DNA from 4 places in the Paenibacillus sp. FSL R7-0026 genome. Region 2 is predicted to be linked to each of the others. Evidence: riboswitches for the same ligand, from Rfam matches in the RefSeq annotation. Region 2 holds a riboswitch; each other region holds the start of a gene.
What was found. Region 2 has a riboswitch for thiamine pyrophosphate ahead of MKY44_RS02380 (ABC transporter substrate-binding protein). Riboswitches for the same ligand answer to the same signal wherever they lie in the genome.
Positions count from the first base shown of each region.

Region 1: another riboswitch for thiamine pyrophosphate. It lies ahead of thiC (phosphomethylpyrimidine synthase ThiC); the one in region 2 lies ahead of MKY44_RS02380 (ABC transporter substrate-binding protein).
Region 3: another riboswitch for thiamine pyrophosphate. It lies ahead of MKY44_RS04500 (ABC transporter ATP-binding protein); the one in region 2 lies ahead of MKY44_RS02380 (ABC transporter substrate-binding protein).
Region 4: another riboswitch for thiamine pyrophosphate. It lies ahead of MKY44_RS16270 (thiamine phosphate synthase); the one in region 2 lies ahead of MKY44_RS02380 (ABC transporter substrate-binding protein).

Region 1 is NZ_JBBORG010000001.1:739,818-742,960, forward strand. Features, by position in the region: gene MKY44_RS03480 (alpha/beta hydrolase) at 1-125, opposite strand, end outside; gene MKY44_RS03485 (IclR family transcriptional regulator) at 485-1,228, shown strand; TPP riboswitch at 1,377-1,490, shown strand; gene thiC (phosphomethylpyrimidine synthase ThiC) at 1,907-3,143, shown strand, end outside.
Region 2 is NZ_JBBORG010000001.1:490,575-493,717, forward strand. Features, by position in the region: gene MKY44_RS02380 (ABC transporter substrate-binding protein) at 137-1,177, opposite strand; TPP riboswitch at 1,486-1,598, opposite strand; gene MKY44_RS02385 (NAD-dependent epimerase/dehydratase family protein) at 1,744-2,499, opposite strand; gene MKY44_RS02390 (VOC family protein) at 2,517-2,903, opposite strand; gene MKY44_RS02395 (hypothetical protein) at 3,078-3,143, shown strand, end outside.
Region 3 is NZ_JBBORG010000001.1:991,104-994,246, reverse strand. Features, by position in the region: gene MKY44_RS04505 (radical SAM/SPASM domain-containing protein) at 88-963, opposite strand; TPP riboswitch at 1,146-1,248, shown strand; gene MKY44_RS04500 (ABC transporter ATP-binding protein) at 1,408-2,172, shown strand; gene MKY44_RS04495 (ABC transporter permease) at 2,162-2,977, shown strand; gene MKY44_RS04490 (ABC transporter substrate-binding protein) at 3,036-3,143, shown strand, end outside.
Region 4 is NZ_JBBORG010000001.1:3,694,885-3,698,027, forward strand. Features, by position in the region: gene thiO (glycine oxidase ThiO) at 1-507, opposite strand, end outside; gene MKY44_RS16270 (thiamine phosphate synthase) at 525-1,187, opposite strand; TPP riboswitch at 1,412-1,521, opposite strand; gene MKY44_RS16275 (ABC-F family ATP-binding cassette domain-containing protein) at 1,597-3,143, opposite strand, start outside.

The DNA of each region.
Region 1 (3,143 bases), 250 kb from region 2:
AATACAACGGAGAGCAGCAACGCTACGATAATATGTTTGAACCGAATCAGCCTCGGTGATAGGGAAGAGGGCAGGTCGGACACTTTTGTTTGCAGCGGGGCTTCGCTCTGGGATGATTGATACATGAATGCCCCTCCTTTGAAGTTCAGTTGAAGATAACAACGACATGAAAAGAGAATTGCGTCGATTTCAGAGCCTGCTTCAGAGCGATATCTTAATGTAATATATCTTTATCGTATGTTCCAATATAGTCAAAGTCAATTGATTGAGGGCATTTGTTACGCAATTGTTATATAGTTCTTAAGATATATGGGTAACATTACCTTAGTGTGTAAATTACAGGGGATTAAGTCTTATAAAAAGGAAAAATTTACACGTTTGCCTATTTTGATTTTGGCTCTTTTTGGTTTACAGATGAGACCGTTTCTCATATAATTTATGTAACCAAGTTTCATGTGATGAAACATGAGGAGGGCATTATGCCATGGAAGATCGCAAGTTAACCGTCCGGGCTGTGGAACGGGCGCTGGATATATTATTATGTTTTACCACACGCAGTGATCTGGGACTCACCGAAATTGCCAGCCAGATCGGCCTGCACAAAAGTACAGTCCACCGTTTGATGGCTACGCTGGAGGATCGAGGGTTCGTGATCCGCGATGCAGCAACAGAGAAGTACCGACTTGGCATCCGAATCTGGGAGCTGTCAGCTCATATGTCCCGCAGTGATGATCCCGCTATACTGCTGTTACCTGCGATGGAGCGACTGAGAGATCGATTGGGAGAGACCGTGAGTCTGTACCTGCGTGATGGAAGTGAACGGATTCGGATTCAGGCTGTGCAAAGTGATCAGGCGATCCGCCGTGTCGCTCCTGTTGGCGTTAGACTCCCGCTGTCTGTGGGGGCTTCCAGCAAAGTTTTGATGGCGTTTGCCACGGACGAGGATCGTGAAGAACTGATGAACGGGCCTGAATGGCCTGTGTTTATTGATCCGGCGGTGTATTTGGCGCAAATGGGAGATATCCGGGATAACGGATATGCAACGAGTTATGAGGAACGTGAGCCGGGAGCTGCCGCGGTATCTGTACCGATTATGGATCGCAGAGGCAATATTGCAGCTGCGCTCTCGGTCTCAGGGCCTGTCAGTCGACTTTCGCAGGAGACATTGCATGAATACGCACCTGTGTTGAAGGATGCAGCTACGCAAATGGGGCTCATGTTATCCTGATGTTGAGGTGAGGTTTTTCTCCAATTGAGTTGGTGTTCTGGAATATAAAGGTTGTTTTTATGTTCCGGTTGCGCTACTCTGTAATGGACGGCCCAACGGGGCCAGCTTCATTGAACATGAACGGCGGCTTATGTAAGCCGCAACTTACTAACGTTACTGGGGGAGTCCGAATTGTCCGGACTGAGACGGAATCGCATGAGATTCCGGACCCTTTGCACCTGATCTGGATCATACCAGCGTAGGGAAGTAATCGGCGATATGACCACAACCACCACATGATGTGACCCTTGTAGGGCTCCGTTAAGGAGCTGATTGAAGGTGCATTATTGGTGATGGACATAAAAGTCGGTTCCTTCGGGGATCGGCTTTTTTATATACAGTGAACGGGCGATATAGCGCGGATTTTATGGGCTCCTTTTTCAATAACCTGCAAAAGTGGGCTTGGATGAGGAGGGAAGTCTCATAGATCGATGATCTGTGGCAGCCTCCGTCTGTTGTTATCTGTACATGAAAGGTGTCTCCCTTGGTCTGGTGTAGGATCGCTCTTTCTTCTCTGCATTGCGCATGATTGGGACAGGTACGAAATTGAGCTAATGACGAAACCAACCAAACAAGCGACGAACACTGAGGAGGAGACAAGCGAACATGAGTACAGGAAATCAAACGGGACAACAAGCGATGGAACAGCAACATAACGATCAGCAGGTGGAAAAGGAAACAGGGGCGGCCGGACGGGTTCAGCCCTTTCCCGGCAGCCGCAAAGTCTACATTCAGGGCTCACGGCCGGACATTGCTGTTCCGGAGCGTGAGATAGCCCTTCATGACACGAATACTCCCCAAGGGGTGGAGCATAACGAACCGCTGCGTGTCTACGATACGAGCGGCCCGATGACCGATCCCGCATTTCATGCGGATATCCGTGCAGGTCTACCAGCTCTGCGCACTCGCTGGATCACAGAGCGTGGCGATGTCGAAGCTTATCAAGGCCGTACGGTTAAACCGGAGGATAACGGACTGAAGCCCGGAGGGAAGAGAGCCGGCGCCGAAGAGTATCCCGGATTACGTGGCAAACCCTTGCGGGCACAGCCGGGACGCTGTGTAACCCAGATGCACTACGCGAGGCAGGGAGTCATTACGGCAGAGATGGAATTCGCCGCCATTCGTGAAGGCGTGGAACCGGAATTTGTGCGGCAGGAGCTGGCGAGTGGACGGGCCATTCTGCCATCCAACATCAATCACCCGGAGAGTGAGCCGATGTTGATCGGTCGTCATTTTCACGTGAAGATCAATGCCAACATCGGCAACTCTGCCGTATCTTCCTCCATTGAGGAAGAGGTGGAGAAGATGACTTGGGCGGTACGCTGGGGATCGGATACGGTGATGGATCTGTCCACAGGCAAAAACATTCATACCACCCGGGAATGGATTATCCGCAATTCACCTGTGCCGATTGGTACGGTGCCGCTGTATCAGGCGCTGGAGAAGGTGAATGGCGAAGCGGAAGCGCTGACCTGGGAGTTGTACCGTGACACTCTCATTGAGCAGGCAGAGCAGGGCGTGGACTACTTTACGATTCATGCAGGTGTGCTGCTACGTTATATCCCGATGACCGCCAAGCGGATGACAGGTATTGTGTCTCGGGGCGGGTCCATTATGGCAGCATGGTGCCTTGCGCATCATCAGGAGAATTTTTTGTACACCCATTTTGAAGAAATCTGCGAGATTATGAAAAGGTATGATGTGGCGTTTTCGCTGGGAGATGGACTTCGTCCAGGCAGTATCTACGATGCCAATGACGAAGCTCAGATGGCGGAACTGGCTACGCTCGGGGAACTGACACAGATCGCATGGAAGCATGATGTGCAGGTGATGATCGAAGGTCCGGGGCATGTACCGATGCATAAGATCAAGGAGA
Region 2 (3,143 bases):
TCCGATCGCTGTTATCCCCAGATTTCTTGAATCCATTTTCAATGGGGAAATCCGGGGATAAAGGCGAACGCTTCGCTTCTTCAGATGGGTTCTGTACTCTTCGTTCTTGTGTAAAAAAGTTAAACTTAAGCAATTTTTATTGGGGTAAAAACTCGTTTGTATATGCCTTGCTCACATCGATCTGTTCATCCAGCAGTTTTTTGCTAAACATCCAGTCGGTGTAGTTCTGCCATACTTCCTGCTTTTGCTCACCCCAACGCGGGGCGTCATCTGTGTACTTGGGACTAAGCCATTTCTGGCTTGCCAGTACGAGGTCTTTATCCAGATCCGGTACAGCCTTGATCAGAATGTTCGCTGCGTCTTCAGGATGATCAATTGCGTATTGATATCCTTCGGAGGTGGCTTTCAGGAACGCTTTCACCAGCTCAGGGTCGTTTTGGATCGTCTGCTCGTTTGTTACGAGGACAGGCGTGTAATAATCCAGTGCATCTGAATAATCCTTCACATATAACATGTCGATCGGTTCCCCGCGTAGTTCGGCTTCAATCCCCGTCCAAGCGTAGAAAATCCACGCGAAATCAATATCCCGTTTCACTGCGGTGAAAAAGTCGGCATCACCCATGTTAATGTTTTTCACTTTGGATACATCGGCGCCTTCGCCTTCCATAATGGATTGCATCACGGCTTCTTCCACAGGGGAGCCCCATCCGCCATAGGTTTTACCTTCAAAATCTTTCGGTGATTTGATCTTCCGATCCGCCGGAGCAGCGAACCCGGATGTATTATGCTGAATAACTGCTGCGATGGAGACCAATGGAACACCCTGTGTGCGGGCTTGAGTTACACTCTCCTGATAACTTACGCCAAAAGGCACTTCATTCGAGGCAACCATTGTATCTGCGCCACCGGCACCTGGTTGTACAATCTCCACGTTCAAGCCTTCGGCCTTATAAAAACCTTGATCTACAGCTGCATACAGGCCTGTATGATTCGTATTTGGTGTCCAGTCGAGCACCACTTTAATATCTTTCATGGCGGCAGTGTCACCTTCGTTGCTGCTTTCCGTATTTGTGTTGCCGTTCTGCCCAGCTGGGGCAGCTTCTTTGCTACCACATGCGGCTACAGTCACCATAAGCACGCATAAGAGCAACAATCCCATCGTTTTACTCCATTTCATCTGTGGTTCTCTCCTTCGGTATGTCCGGCCGATTGGCACGGGGTACTCCTTGGCTTCATATCCAATCATCTTGCATAAATCGACAGATTTATACCAGTTGAGATCCGGATGACGTTATTTTTGAGCGTAAGTAAACGTCCATCGATGTCATTCAAGGAAGCCAGACCGCGTTTAGCGGCAGTTTTTCTTGCAATATCAGAAAGGTGATGCTTCCAAACTTATACTTTCTGATAGTAACAAAAAAAGCGCCCCGTATTCCGGGACGCGTGCAGGCGTTAGAGAGGTGGCGTTCAGCCATAGGGCTGTGCCATTTCGATATACTCCGATTCCTACGCTGGCATGATCCAGATCAGGTCTAAGGGTTAGTATCTTGGTGGGATACACTCTCAGCCGGCCAATTCCGACTCCCCTGGGAAACTATGAAGTTACGGGCATTACTAGGTGTAATTATAGGCCAGCGGGTGGAACGTGTCCAGTCAGGAACTGGATGGGGACACGTATGAACTTATCAAAGAGGCTGATATACATATGTATATCAGCCTGTTTGGATGTGTTATTTTCAATAATTATCGTGGCGAATCATATAAGGAAATCTGACTGAGTGCAAAAGCATCGGATTTGGGCTCATAACCTACCTGTCTCTGAGTGGTTTCCAGATTCAATCGTTTAAACCGATTATTCGAGATCCCATGCAGTATGGTGAAGGGCTCCAGATCTGTAGTTGTAATTGCTTTGAACATCAAATCGCACAAGTCAGCCGGACTAATATACGCGCTCATATCCCTTGCCTCCAGCACTGGTCCGTCCGGTTGAAAATCATCATATGCACCTATACGTACCGCAACACTTTGTAAACCTTCGGTATACGCAAAATAGGAAGCGAGCGATTCTCCAAAACATTTGCTAACCCCGTACAAATTCCGCGGGCGTGTGGGCATGTCCGGATAGACTTGAGCATCAATGGGGTACCCCTCAATCGTCTGAGCACTGCTTGCAAGAATGACTCTTCGTACACCTTGGTCTTTAGCTGCACGGAATATATTAAATGTACCTTTGATATTGATATCCAACAACGATTCATAAAATCCGGCATGCGGGGAAGGGTCTCCCGCCAGATGTACAACCACATCCATGCCTTCGCAAGCATGCTGACAGGCTTCGGGATCTGTCACATCCAGCGTCATGATCTCATGGCTTGTCCCTTGATACGTATGCAGTCTGTCGATATTCAAATCCGTGAGTCGCAGGTGAAATGCTTCTGACAAGTGTTGGGACAAGTCACGTCCAATTTTCCCGGCTGCGCCGGTAATTAAAATGTTCATGAAATCAGCTCCAATTCTTAGCGCTGGAAGAACTCAATCCATTCCTTTTCAGGTCCATAGATGAAGAAATAGCGGTAACCGTTAGGCAGTGTGATAATCTCTCCATCGATAAATTCGGCTTCGGTGGATTGAATGCGTTTGTACTCAGAATCAAGATCATCCACGTGGATCGCAAAATGGTGCACCGTACCTTCGGAAGGCAGCTTGTCGCTGTATCCTTGAATTAACTCAATCTCAGTCTCGTTACTTCCATTGAAGCCAAGAAAGGCGAGCTGAATGACGCCGTTAGTATGGGTTACCCGGTCTTTTAATTCAAGACCAACAATCTCCGTATAGAAACGCAGCGTGGTCTCCAGATCACGTACGGCAATACCAACATGGTCAATACGTTTTTGAAAACTCATAATCTAAATCCTCCTTATGTAGTGAATGTTTCTACCATTTTAAGGGATATCATAGGGCTGTACTACATGGTTGTCAAATCCAATTTTAAATTGGAAAAAACATAATTGTTCACAGAATGTTCACTTATGTGGAGGGTTTGGTCATCTCTATAATTACGAAGGTAAACAGAGAGGATGAGAGAATTGCCAACCAGCAAGAAGGAACAGATTATTTTCGGATTAATGATGTGTACAGGAATG
Region 3 (3,143 bases), 500 kb from region 2:
CTTTAATCACCGATAACAAAGAAAGACCACTACATTTGTCTCCAAATGTGTGATCTTGAATGGCTTCCGGCTTGCTGATATAAGATATCAGGCTCCGAATCTCTGACGATAACCGCACTTTCGACACAACTCTTCTACAGCTTCCCGCCTGGAGAAGCCATATACCAGATTGTTCGCTCGCTCACCCTCAATAATCTCCGAGAATGACTTCTCGTGCACATTACCCAGGTTAATTACACCCTCGCCATCAAGACAGCATGGAACCACCGTTCCATCCACAAGTACAGCTGCCTGACCGCGAAGTGCGTGGCAAAAACCTTTGCCGTCATCTTCAGGTGCATCCAGACTTGGCCACTGGAACTCATGGTCCTGATTCAGGTATACATTCGGGGCAATTTTTACCCCGCTGCCTGGAACCACTTTTTCCTCAATGCGGAAGTCCAGATTGAACTCACGTTCCAGTACTTCAAGGGTCTCCCGATTTCGATTCATCTGAGCATTTGTGAAGTTATCCTGCGTCAGATTCCACAGCCGGAATGAGATGATGACATTGTGCTTAACGGCCTCGTGTACAAAGGACAAAATATGACGCAGGTAACCGTCACGGTCTGTTGAACCTTCATGCCCATCGAAGCTGTGCAGGGAGAAATTCATCTGCCGCAGCGCTGGTTTGCCAAGCAATTTATGCTGAGTCTTGGGTAACAGTGTACCATTCGTTGTAATGTTCACCTTGAGTCCCTTCTCATGTGCGGAATCGAGCAACAGATCTATTTTGGGATGCAACAAGGGTTCGCCTTTGACATGTAGATAAATATGATTGGTGTGTGGTTTAACTTGTTCCAGTATATTGTTGAAGACTTCAGGGTCAATGAATCCTTTGGCACGTTGCGTCTGCGGACAGAAGCTGCAAGCCAGATTGCAGATACTCGTGATCTCAATATATACTTTTTTGAACGTTTTCAACTCGGGTCCCCATTCTGCCTAGGAGGGAGAACAATCCCACCTGCATTTTGTGATCCGGCCTGTACGGGCCATCCCTATTATATCGGGTTCATGAGCCGAGGTAAATTGTTCAGTTATCATGCTGCCTCTTTACAGTTCATGTTCAAGTGATATATGCTGAACAGACAACTGCATATCTTGAACTTTTGCACTAGGGGAGCCTTGCGGCTGAGACGAATATGACTATTCGGACCCTTTGAACCTGATCTGGATCATACCAGCGGAGGGAAGTGGAGCGGCCTTTTAGTAAGCGGAATTTTTTCATGTATGTGAAGATTAAATTGCGGATTTAACTTACAGACCCACTCATTTCTCCGGAAATGGGTGGGTCTTTTTTGTTCCTTTTGCAGAGTATAGGATGCCGTTGTTATTCCAGCAGTCTGGCATTAAGGGGGTGAGGATCAGATGACCAACCATGTAACCATTGAGAACATAAGCTTCGCTTTTTCCGAAAAAAAGGATTCACCCGTACTCGCCAATGTGTCGCTTCAGGTTCAACAAGGAGAATTTGTCTCGCTTATCGGGTCCAGCGGATCAGGTAAAAGCACACTCTTCAAGCTGCTCGCAGGCTTGCATGAGCCAACCGTCGGCACCATCGATATTGCTGATGTACCGCACGGACAACGGCTCGGACGAGTCGCCTATATGCCGCAGAAAGATCTGCTGTTATCCTGGCGTACCGTCATGGAGAACTGCATGCTGCCTGCCGAGCTTGCACCAGGTCGACAGGACAAGGACAAACTACGAGCCGATATCATCGCAGGATTGGCAAGGTTCGGCTTGTCCCGTTATGAGCAGGCCTATCCAGATGAGTTATCCGGCGGCATGCGGCAGCGGGTGGCATTGCTGCGTACCTTGCTTACAGGCGGGCAGCTCATGTTGCTGGATGAACCCTTCGGTGCACTCGACGCCTTAACCAAACGAGAAATGCATCGCTGGTTGCTGGAGCTGTGGGAGGGCTTTGGCCAAACCGTGCTGTTCATTACACATGACATCGAAGAAGCCCTGCTGTTAAGTGACCGTATCATTCTGTTAACTCCAGGGGGACAAGGTCAGCAGTTGCGGGAGATGACGGTTCCTTTACCACGCCCAAGGCATTCGGACATGATCTACGAACCGGCTCTCGTGCAGATGAGGAAACAACTGGAGGAACAACTGCATGCAAAATGATAGAGCTGAGGTTAGCGTCTGGACGTGGTGTTTTAAGTGGCTCTCGAGGTCGTTTTCCCAATATGGTTTGTTTATTATGCTCATGCTCTTATTACTGGCGATCTGGGAAGTGATTGTGCGTATGGGATGGGTGCCCTCCTTCATCATTCCTGCACCCACAGCCATCGTAAGCTCACTGGTTGAGCATCGTCGTCTGCTGTTGACTATCCATCTGCCTGCTACCTTTATGGAGGTTGTTGTTGGTTTTGTCTTATCCATAGTGACTGGAATTACGCTAGCAACAGGCATGCATATGAACCGATCGATTGAAAAGGCCATATATCCCTTCATTGTGATCAGTCAGACCATCCCGCTGATTGCCTTGTCCCCGGTATTCATCCTGTGGTTTGGCTATACGTTGTGGAGCAAAGTCGCGGTGGTGTTCTTAATCGCATTCTTCCCCATTGTGGTCAGTACCTACGATGGACTCCGCCAAGGCGATTCAGAGCAGCGTGAACTGCTGCTTACCATGGGCGCCAGCAAGTGGGATATTTTTTGCAAACTCCAGGTTCCACTGGCACTTCCCTCTTTTTTCTCAGGGTTAAAGATGTCTGTGGTGTACTGCGTGGTTGGGGCAACGATTGGCGAATGGCTCGGTGGCAGCAAAGGTCTCGGATACTTCAGCCGTCGCATGTCCAGCAACATGAACACGGATGCGATGTTTGCAGCTATTGTGCTTTTATCCCTGCTGGGGATCGTTTTGTTTGTACTGATTGCCTGGCTGGAGAAACGGTTTTGCTTACGACGTCATGGAGAGAAAAAATAGCTGGATAAAAAAAGAGCAATTAGATGTAAACAAAACGATGAAATGAGGAACTTCATTTATGAATAACAAAGGTATATACTCCCTGCTTCCCATCATACTCATTAGCCTTTTGCTGATCGTTAGCGGATGCAGCACCACGAATACCAGCAAAAACACGCCAACAACA
Region 4 (3,143 bases), 3.2 Mb from region 2:
CTTCGTTAGATGGACGGGAAGAACCTCACTCTCGTAAGGTCTGTAGTAGGCTCCATACGTATCTCTGTTAAGCCATGATGCCTCCTGTTGCACAACGGAACGATCCCACCATACCTCATCAGCAGAAGCAGACAACGCAGACTTCCGATTGTCCTTGTAACTACTTAATTCACTGTATGAACGAAAAGGAGTTAGGAATCCCTGACGTTGCAGACCAACCTCTACCTCACTGAGTGTAGCCATTAGCACCTGTTGCTCGATAAGTAACTGTCTACTCTGCCTGGCGAGCTTAGCCATCAAAGGATGAGCAAAATCCTCACTATCTGCCGCCAGCATTCCAGCCGCCGCGCAAGAAGTGCCACCTGCAATCGCCGAACGCTCCAGCAACAGCACATCCTGTCCACGGGAAGCAAGCTCATACGCAATGGCACAACCAACAACGCCTCCGCCTACAATAATCGTTTCTGCATGAATCTTATCTGGTCTATCTGTAATGATCTTTTTCATCCTCTCATCTCCTTGATTCAGCGACTCAGACTTTCTGTAGCAACGATAGCCTGCCTTAATAATGCAGCCGCCCGATCCGGGGAATCGCTCGCCCATACATTCGAGATCACAGCGACTCCCTGTGCGCCTGCAAAGCGAATAGCGTGAATGTTTCCCGGTTCGATGCCCCCAATCGCCATGACAGGAATGGAGACACCAGAGCACACTTCAGCCAGAGCATATAATCCTCTTGGTTCAAGATCCGGCTTACTGTTGGTTGAGTAGACATGCCCGAAGAATAGGTAATCGGCTCCCCGTTCTTCAGCGAGTTTTGCCTCATCGATTGAATGAACAGATATACCCAGACGAAGGCGTTGCACATTGCTTATAACAGCAGGGTTATAGTTTCGTATCGCATCTTGCCCCCAATGTACACCGCCATAGATGTCATTCTGTGAAGGCAGCTCTGAACCATTGATAACGATACGACAAGATGGAACGCCAACACCACGCAGACTTTCAGCCCAACCGATCTTTTGTTGCCACGAGAGTTGTTTCTCTCGTATGTGAATATAGTCCACCCATGGCCAAACGTCCTTTGCAGCTTTTACAAAAGATGCTTGATCCCCTGCACCCGTAGATACAACATGCAATTCAAATGATTCTTGAACATGTTCATGAGAAATTACCGTACTGTTCATCTCCTTCCATGCGTGAATGCTATGAAAACACAAAAAAGCCACTCCCGTAGGGGAGTGGCTGCGTATTAATTATAGGACCAGATGACTGACTGATACATACAGTTCATTTCGTGCAATAAAGCTATAGACCCTATAGCCTTAACGTTATACACGCAACTGCATGTTTCAATTCGTTAAACAGACGGTTGAATCCTTCGAATTGCCGTTTGCTCAAGTCATTCACTGAAACGCGCTCGCCACTTCCCTACGCTGGTATGATCCAGATCAGGTGCAAAGGGTCCAGAATCGCATTCTTCCATCTCAGCCGCATCGTGCGGCCCCCCTAGTGTTCATATGAAGTTGTAGCCTATATTACCATAGACGGATTTTTTTGTCACCGTTCATTTCTATTAAGCATTGCTTGAATTGTCTAGTTTTTCTCAGACCATTCTTCAACATTCCATGTTTTGGTGACCCAACCCTCGTAGAAATCAGGTTCATGAGATACCAGTAACACCGTTCCCTTGAATTCTTGCAAGGCACGCTGCAACTCCGCTTTGGCTGTGACATCGAGATGGTTTGTCGGCTCATCGAATAAAATCCAGTTGCTTTCACGCATCAAGAGTTTGCATAAACGAACCTTGGCTTGCTCTCCACCACTCAGCATGTTAAGCGGACGGGTAATATGCTCATTTTTCAACCCACAGCGAGCGAGATGACCACGGACCTCATTCTGGGTCAAATGTGAAAACTCATTCCAGACATCCTCAATCGGCGTGATATTCCCAGCACGAACTTCCTGCTCAAAATAGGCCGTTTCCAGATAATCTCCCAAGAAAGTCTTTCCACTGAGTGGAGATATTTTTCCCAGGATGGTTTTCAGCAGTGTTGATTTACCCACACCATTACAACCTACGATGGCAATTTTCTCACCGCGCTCAATCGTCATCGTCATTTTGGGCAGCAAAGGATACGTGTATCCAATTTCAAAATCAATACCCTCAAAGACCGTTTTGCTGCTCGCGCGGGCATCCTTGAATTTGAACGTTGGTTTGGCTGCTTCATCTGGACGATCAATACGTTCAATTCTGTCCAGCTGTTTCTCCCGGCTCTTCGCTCGACCTGAAGTTGAAGCACGTGCCTTGTTACGCTGAATGAAATCTTCCTGCTTCTTGATGTACTCTTGCTGCTTCTCGTATGCATCAATATGCTGGGCTTTATTCATATCAGCCATCTCGAGGAACTTGTTATAGTTCGCTGCATATCTCGTTAATTTGGCAAATTCCAAATGATAAATGACATTTACGACTTCATTCATGAATTCCGTGTCATGGGAGATTAAGAGGAACGCGTGCGGGTAGTCCTTCAGGTAACGTGACAGCCATTCAATGTGCTCTACATCCAGATAGTTGGTCGGCTCATCCAGCAAAAGAGCTGTAGGTTTCTCAAGCAGAAGCTTGGCAAGAAGCACCTTGGTACGTTGTCCACCACTTAGAGCTGCGACATCCCGATCAAGACCAATTGCGGACAAACCAAGACCATTGGCCATCTCTTCCACTTTTACGTCAATCAGATAAAAGTCGCCCTGTTCCAGTTGTTCCTGAATATCGCCCATCTCTTCCAGCAACTGCTCCAGCTTATCTGGATCTGCATCTGCCATCTGGTCCGTAATATTCATCATTTCTTTTTCCAATTCAAGCAACGGAAGGAATGCATCTTTAAGCACGTCACGTATGGTTTTGCCTGGCGTAAGCTTCGTGTGCTGATCCAGATATCCATAACGGACCTTAGGTGTCCATTCCACTTTTCCACTATCTTTAAGCAATTTACCGGTAAGGATGTTCATTAATGTGGATTTACCCACACCATTGGCACCAACAAGTCCTACCCGCTCTCCGGCAAGTAAACGAAACGATACATTTTTAAATAACGTGCGATCTCCAAAATTGTGACTTACGTTCTCTACTGACAATAAAC